Regions from separate parts of the Arthrobacter sp. NPDC097144 genome, predicted to be linked through region 2. Evidence: predicted binding sites of a transcription regulator. Region 2 holds the regulator's gene; the other holds the start of a gene.
What was found. The regulator LexA, encoded in region 2, represses DNA repair genes until DNA is damaged. The targets are predictions, from matches to a motif close to TCGAACANNTGTTCGA.

Region 1 (3,411 bases), on a different contig from region 2:
TCTTCCGCTGGTCTTCACCGGCCTGGTGCTCTCGGTGCTGCTGGCCGCCCTGGACCAAACCATTGTTGCCACTGCACTGCCCACCATTGTGGGGGACCTTAACGGGCTGGAGCATCTGTCCTGGGTGGTGACCGCGTACATTCTGGCAGCCACCATCGGGCTGCCGATTTACGGGAAGCTCGGTGACCTCTTTGGCCGCAAGAGCATTTTCGTCTTTGCCATTGCGGTGTTCCTGCTGGGGTCCGTCCTCTCCGGACTGGCCCGGAACATGGGTGAGCTGATCGGTTTCCGCGCCCTGCAGGGCCTTGGCGGCGGAGGCCTGATGATCGGCGCCCAAGCCATCCTCGGGGACCTCGTCTCTCCCCGGGAGCGAGGCAAGTACATGGGCCTGATCGGAGCAGCGTTTGGGCTGGCCTCCGTGGGCGGACCGCTGCTGGGCGGCTGGATCACGGACGCCTGGTCCTGGCGCTGGGTGTTCTACATCAACCTGCCCATCGGGGCGGTGGCGCTCGCCGTCGTCATTACGTCCCTGCACCTGGTCAAGCCGCAGGGGGCCCGCCCCAAGCTGGACTACTCCGGCGCCGCACTCCTGGCTGTCGCGAGCGCCGCACTGATCATGCTGACCAGCTGGGGCGGCACCACCTACGCGTGGTCAAGTCCGCAGATCCTCGGCCTGGCCGTGGTGACACTGGTTGCCGGCACCGTGTTTGTCCGGGTGGAGAAGCGGGCTGCGGAACCAATCATGCCGCTGGATTTGTTCCGCAACCGGAACTTCCTGCTGCCGGTGCTGGTGGGCATCTCAGTTGGCATCGCGATGTTCTCCACCATTTCCTACCTGCCAACCTTCCTGCAGATGGTCAACCGGGCCACCGCCACCGAGTCGGGGCTGATGATGCTGCCGATGATGGGCGGGCTGCTGCTGACCTCGATCGGCACCGGGCAGCTGATCTCCCGGACCGGGAGGTACAAGATCTATCCGATCCTGGGCTGCGCCGTGATCATGGCCGGCTTGGTGCTGCTGTCGCGGATTTCGGATACGACGCCGTACAGCTTCACCGCCGCCGGCATGCTGGTGATGGGACTGGGGATCGGGATGCTGATGCAGAACCTGGTGCTGATTGTGCAGAACAGCGTGCCGGGCCGGTCGATGGGGGCCGCGATTTCCGCAGCCAACTATTTCCGGCAGATCGGGGCCTCTTTCGGCATCGCATTGTTTGGCTCAATTTTCATCCATCGGCTGGGCAACGAAATCTCCTCCGCTCCCTCCGGTGCGCCAGGGGCGGGGGAGGCCCTGGGCGGCAACATCAATTCCCTGAGTCCTGCCATGCTGCGCGGGTTGCCCGCTCCGGTGCAGGATTTTGTTGCCGCGGCCTTCGGCCATGCGCTGCCTCCAATTTTCCTGCTGAGCGTGCCCATCGTGGCGGCGGGCCTGGTGCTGTGCCTGTTCATCAAGGAGACACCGCTCTCCACTTCGGTGCGTACTGAGGCGAAGGAGGAAGCCTAGAAAGACAGGTGCCCGGGAGAGGTGCCGATTGTCAGCTGCTGGCCGTACACTGGACTCTGTTCGAACATACGTTCTAATCGATTGCCGTTCCGGTAATCAGTCCAAGCACAGGGCCGGCGTAACCGCGGGTACACGCCTGCCGGCGGGAAGGAATCGGAAAATGGGTGTCTTCAGCGAGGCAATAGAGGTGGTGTGCTCGCCCGCAGGCCAGCCCCTCCGGCTCGTCTGGAGCGGCCATACCTACAAGGTGGCAGCGGATCCGGTGCGCTGGTATGAGCGCCGGAACTGGTGGGAGGAAGAATCCCGGGCAGAACGCGGACGCGGCCCCGGGCTGGTGGACTCTGAGATTTGGCGGGTCCAGGCCCGGCGAACCCCGCGCTCGCCGCTGCGGACCCTGGACATCTCCCATGACATCCGTTCCGGCCGCTGGCGGCTGATCCGCATTCATGACGCCCTGCGGGAAAGTGCCTAGGAACCGCCTGCCATGAGTTTCACCCATCTGCACGCCGCCACCGCCTTCAGCGCCCACTACGGGGTGTCCTGGCCGGAGGAAATGGCGCAGGCCGCCGCAGCAGACGGGGCGGACGCACTGGCCTGCACCGACCGTGACGGACTGTACGGAACAGTGAAGCACCTGCGCGCCTGCATGGATGCCGGAATTGATCCGATCGTGGGAGTGGACCTTGCCGTGCTGGGCGAGCCGGATGCCGGCGGTGCCCCGCCCGTTACCGGCCGCGTGGTGGTTCTGGCCCGCGGCGGAAACAGGGGCGCAGGCTACCGGGCGCTGTGCCGGCTGATCTCCGACGCCCACGCCGGCACCTCGCCGTCGGCGGCGCGCAAGGGCAGCAAACCGGTGGGAGTGACCACGGCGCAGCTGGCCTCGCGGGCTGCATCCGGGACCGGCGGTGAACCGGTCCTGACCGTCCTGGTGGGCCCCTGGTCCGACGTCGGGCAGGCCATGCGCAGCCGCAGCTACGCCGTTGCCCGCACGCTTTTTGCCCGCTGGCAGGCCGCCCTTCCACGCGAAGCGCTCGCCGTGGAGGTGGTGGCCCACCTCAGTGCCCCCGGAGCCAACCTCAGCCTGGCCCACGCCGTACGCATGTTCCGGCTGGCGGATGAAATGCGGCTGCCGGCCATCCTCACCAATGCGGTGCGCTACGTGGATGCCGACGGCGCCGCCACCGCCGATGTTTTGGATGCCGCCCGGGCGCTGACCTCCCTGGCACGGCTGCCGGACCTGCAGCCCAACGGGCAGGGGTGGCTCAAGAGCGCGGCGCAGATGAAGTCACTGGCCCGGGAGATCAGCACCGAGGCGGGCTACGGGGCGTCGGGTGCATCGCGGCTGCTCCGCGCAACCGAAGCGCTCGCCGATGCCTGCCGGATGGATCCGGTCCGGGACATGGGCTGGAAGCAGCCGGTGGTTCCGGAAGCCTCGGTGATCGGTATTGCCGCCGAGCCCATGACCGAGCTGGTGAGCCGCTGCGAAGCGGGCATCGGCCGCAGGTTTCCGGCACTTGACGCCGGCGGTGAAGCGCGCCTGCGCAACCGGCTGGCCCACGAACTGGGCATCATTGAGCGGCTGGGATTCGCCTCCTACTTCCTGACCGTGGCGGAGGTCTCCGCGATGATCACCGGCATGGGGGTGCGGGCGGCGGCCCGCGGATCAGGGGCGTCCTCCCTGGTGAACTATCTGCTGGGCATCAGCCACGTCAATCCGCTGGCCCATGACCTGATTTTTGAGCGCTTCCTCTCCCGCGACCGCTCCACCCTGCCGGACATCGACATAGATGTGGAAAGTGCCGAACGGCACAACGTCTATCACCGCATCTTTGAACGTTTCGGGGCCGAACGCGTCACTTTGATGAGCATGCAGAACGGTTACCGGGCCCGCGGCGCGGTGCGCGACG
Region 2 (3,411 bases):
GGACTTCGTTGGAGCCGTTGCCGGCCCAAATGTTCTCGGCGCCGAGCCCGTGGCCCAAATACGCGGCAAGGCGATTGCGCAGGTCGGTGAATTCCCGGTCCGGGTAGCGGTTGAGGCCTGATACGGCCTGATCCACGGAGGCTGTGATCGCTTTGCGCACCGACTCCGGCAGCCCATGGGTGTTCTCGTTGACGTTCAACAGAATGGGCACGTCCAGCTGCGGCGCGCCGTAGGGCGTCAGGCCGCGAAGGTCATCGCGCAGGGGAAGTCGGTTGAGTCTTTGCAGCTGTTCAGTCACTTGTACAGCTTAAGACTTGTTGTCGAGCGGGAAGAATCGCCGCACAGACGGGCCGGCGTTATTACGCCGTGTTGTGTAGTGGTGCAGTTGCGTAGTGGTGCAGTTGTGTAGTGGTGCAGTTGTGTAGTCCTGCGGGGGGGGTGCAGTTCTGCGGGGGGGTGCAGTTCTGCAGCGGTGTAACAGCGTCAGCCTTCAACGGGGATGTACAGCTGGATCCCAGCGCGGATGCTCGCATTGGAAAGGTTGTTCAATTCCATAATGTCCGCAACCACGTCCCGCGGGTCGCGTTCCGGGGCGAATTCTTCGGCAAGTTCCCACAGGGACTCGCCGGCAGCCACACTGACCTGGACGGTTCGGGTGACCTCCGGGGCTCCGCTGGAGGCCATGGCAGGGGCCGTGAAGAACGCAAGAAGCGTCAGCGCCGCTGCGGCGGTAAGCATGATCGGCAGGCCGATGAACACCAGCCGTCCCCGTCGCGTGAGATGCAGTCCGTGCGGGCGGGCCGGAGCCTTCGGCAGAACTGATGCAGCCTGTGCAGCTCCAACGGCCCATGCCCTTGAAACAGCCGGTGCACTTGAAACAGCCGGTGCACTTGAATCAGCAGGAGCTGCTAAAGGCGCCAAAGCAGCTGAAGAGACCAGAACGGAGGGTGACGGATTTGCCGAAGGCACCGGAGTCCCGCCCCGGGTCCACAGGGAGGGCACCTTGGAAGGAAAGCGCAAGCGGGAGAGGCGGGGAGATTTCACTGCAGCCCGGCCGGCCGATGCGGCTTGGCTGGCGACAAGCGTTCGCTCAGCAACATCCGTCCGGTCTGTCAGCAGGTTCTTGCCGGGCACAACCTTTTGGCCAGATACAACAGTCAGTTTGGGTGTGACAGCTGAAGTGGACTTGGCCCGCTTGGGTCTGGCGATCTGAATAGGCCTGAAAGTTTGAGTGGGCATTGCTGCACCTTTCCGGTTCGTCGACATCGGAAATAACCCGAAGCCATGTTCGAACGATTGGAAGTTATCTGACGTCCTTGCGCCGGAGCGGAGAACTGTTGTCGAAAGTGTGTTCGATTGTTGCGAACTCATTTCTAGCACCTATCTACTAACAAAGTCGAGACTCGCTCGAACAAATGTTTGAAAACGTTGCTCCACTCCCTTAGCGTTGAGGGCATGGAAGAGGTTCATCCGGTGTCAACCGGACCGGATCCGGAGCGTCGGCCCCGGAAAGGTTCGTTGGGACCACTGAATCAGCTGCCACTGACATAACCGCCAGCCATAGACCAAACCAGCTCCGGCACCTCCCGGACCAGCTGACCCGAAGGGAACCCCACGTGGCCCGCACCACTGCTTCCGAAGACAGCACCAACAAGCCAGCTGCCGCAGGCACCCGTGCGCGTGTCAAGGGGCTCACACCACGGCAGAAGACCGTCTTGGAAATGATCCAGCGGTCGGTGAGTACCAACGGATACCCTCCCACCATGCGCGAAATTGGTGACACGGTGGGGCTGGCCAGCCTCTCCAGCGTCACCCATCAGCTCATGCAGCTGGAAAAGCTCGGCTACATCCGCCGTGATCCCAAGCGGCCCCGCGCCATGGAAATCCTGATTCCACTGATGCTGCGGGACGGCACGGCAGGTGCCGCAGGCTCCGCTGAAGACCAGACCGGCACGGCCGGGACCGCCACGAGATCCGCCCAGGCAGCCGCCGGCTCCGACGCAGCTCCTGATGCCGCGGCAGGCGCCGGAGCCGCGGCTGCGTCCGCCCCGGCACTGGCATCCGTGACGGAGCTGGCCACGGCCGTGGATACCGCAATGGTGCCCCTCGTTGGCCGCATCGCAGCCGGCGGTCCCATCCTCGCGGAGCAAGTCGTGGAGGACATCATGCCGCTGCCGCGCCAGCTGGTGGGCCACGGCGATCTGTTCATGCTGAAGGTTTCGGGTGACTCCATGGTGGACGCCGCCATCTGCGACGGCGACTGGGTGGTTGTCCGCCGCCAGCCAACAGCGGAAAACGGTGACATCGTGGCCGCCCTCCTTGATGACGAGGCCACTGTCAAAACCTTCCGGCAGCGCAACGGCCACACCTGGCTGCTGCCGCAGAACACGCGCTACGAGCCGATCGTGGGCGACCACGCAGTCATCATGGGCAAGGTTGTCTCGGTGATGCGCTCGCTCTAGCGGGAAAATCCCCGTCCCGGGCCCCACGCCGGGACGCAAATGGCGGCCGGAATATTCTTCCGGCCGCCATTTGCGTTCCCTGATGTTCCGCCCCTTATGTTCGGGCTCCCGGCTTGCCTGTGGCATGCTCCTCGGCTGCGGACTGCTCCGCCAGACGGCCAAGGACCGACAGCACCACTGAACGGTCCGTAGTGGACCAGAACGGCGGCAACGCGGCACGGAGGAAACCCCCGTAACGGGCCGTGGCGAGCCTGGAATCCAGGACGGCAACCACGCCGCGGTCCCCCGCAGCACGAATCAGCCGCCCGGCGCCCTGTGCCAGACGCACTGCCGCATGGGTGGCCGACACGGACATGAAGCCGTTGCCCCCGGCCTTGGCCACCGCGCGGGTACGGGCGGTCATCAGCGGATCATCCGGGCGCGGGAACGGAATCCGGTCGATCAGCACAAGCCGGCAGGCAGCCCCCGGAACATCAACGCCCTGCCACAGTGACATGGTGCCGAAAAGGCAGGTGTCAGGTTCCTCCGAGAACTGCTTCACGAGGGAGGACATGGAAGATTCCCCCTGGCACAGGATGGGGAAATCCACCCGGCTGCGCATGGCATCCGCAGCGTCTTCAGCAGCCCGGCGGGAGGAAAACAAACCCAGGGCACCGCCATTTGATGCCTTCAGCAATGCTTCAATCTCGTCCAGCTGAGCCTGCGAGGTACCGCGCTCCGGCTTCGGCAGGTCCTTGGCCACGTACAGCACCCCCTGCCGGGGATAGTCGAAGGGGCTGCCGACGTCGGTTCCGGTCCAGGACGGCGCACCGGGGCCCAGCAGACCCAGGGCACCTGCCACCGGGCCGAACTCGGAGCCAATCGCCAGGGTGGCCGAGGTCAGGACTACGGTATGCCCGTCGAACAATCCCTCTCGCAACCGCCCCGCCACTGACAGCGGAGCAACGTT

Region 1: a site for LexA is predicted at 1,565-1,580, ahead of ACIQXM_RS05040 (DUF6504 family protein). Genes of this name have one in related genera too.

Annotation. Positions count from the first base shown of each region.
Region 1 is NZ_JBIWDW010000002.1:285,065-288,475, forward strand. Features, by position in the region: gene ACIQXM_RS05035 (MDR family MFS transporter) at 1-1,504, shown strand, start outside; gene ACIQXM_RS05040 (DUF6504 family protein) at 1,665-1,976, shown strand; gene ACIQXM_RS05045 (DNA polymerase III subunit alpha) at 1,989-3,411, shown strand, end outside.
Region 2 is NZ_JBIWDW010000001.1:44,794-48,204, forward strand. Features, by position in the region: gene ACIQXM_RS00210 (histidinol-phosphate transaminase) at 1-298, opposite strand, end outside; gene ACIQXM_RS00215 (LysM peptidoglycan-binding domain-containing protein) at 484-759, opposite strand; gene lexA (transcriptional repressor LexA) at 1,617-2,462, shown strand; gene ACIQXM_RS00225 (ATP-dependent DNA helicase) at 2,557-3,411, opposite strand, start outside.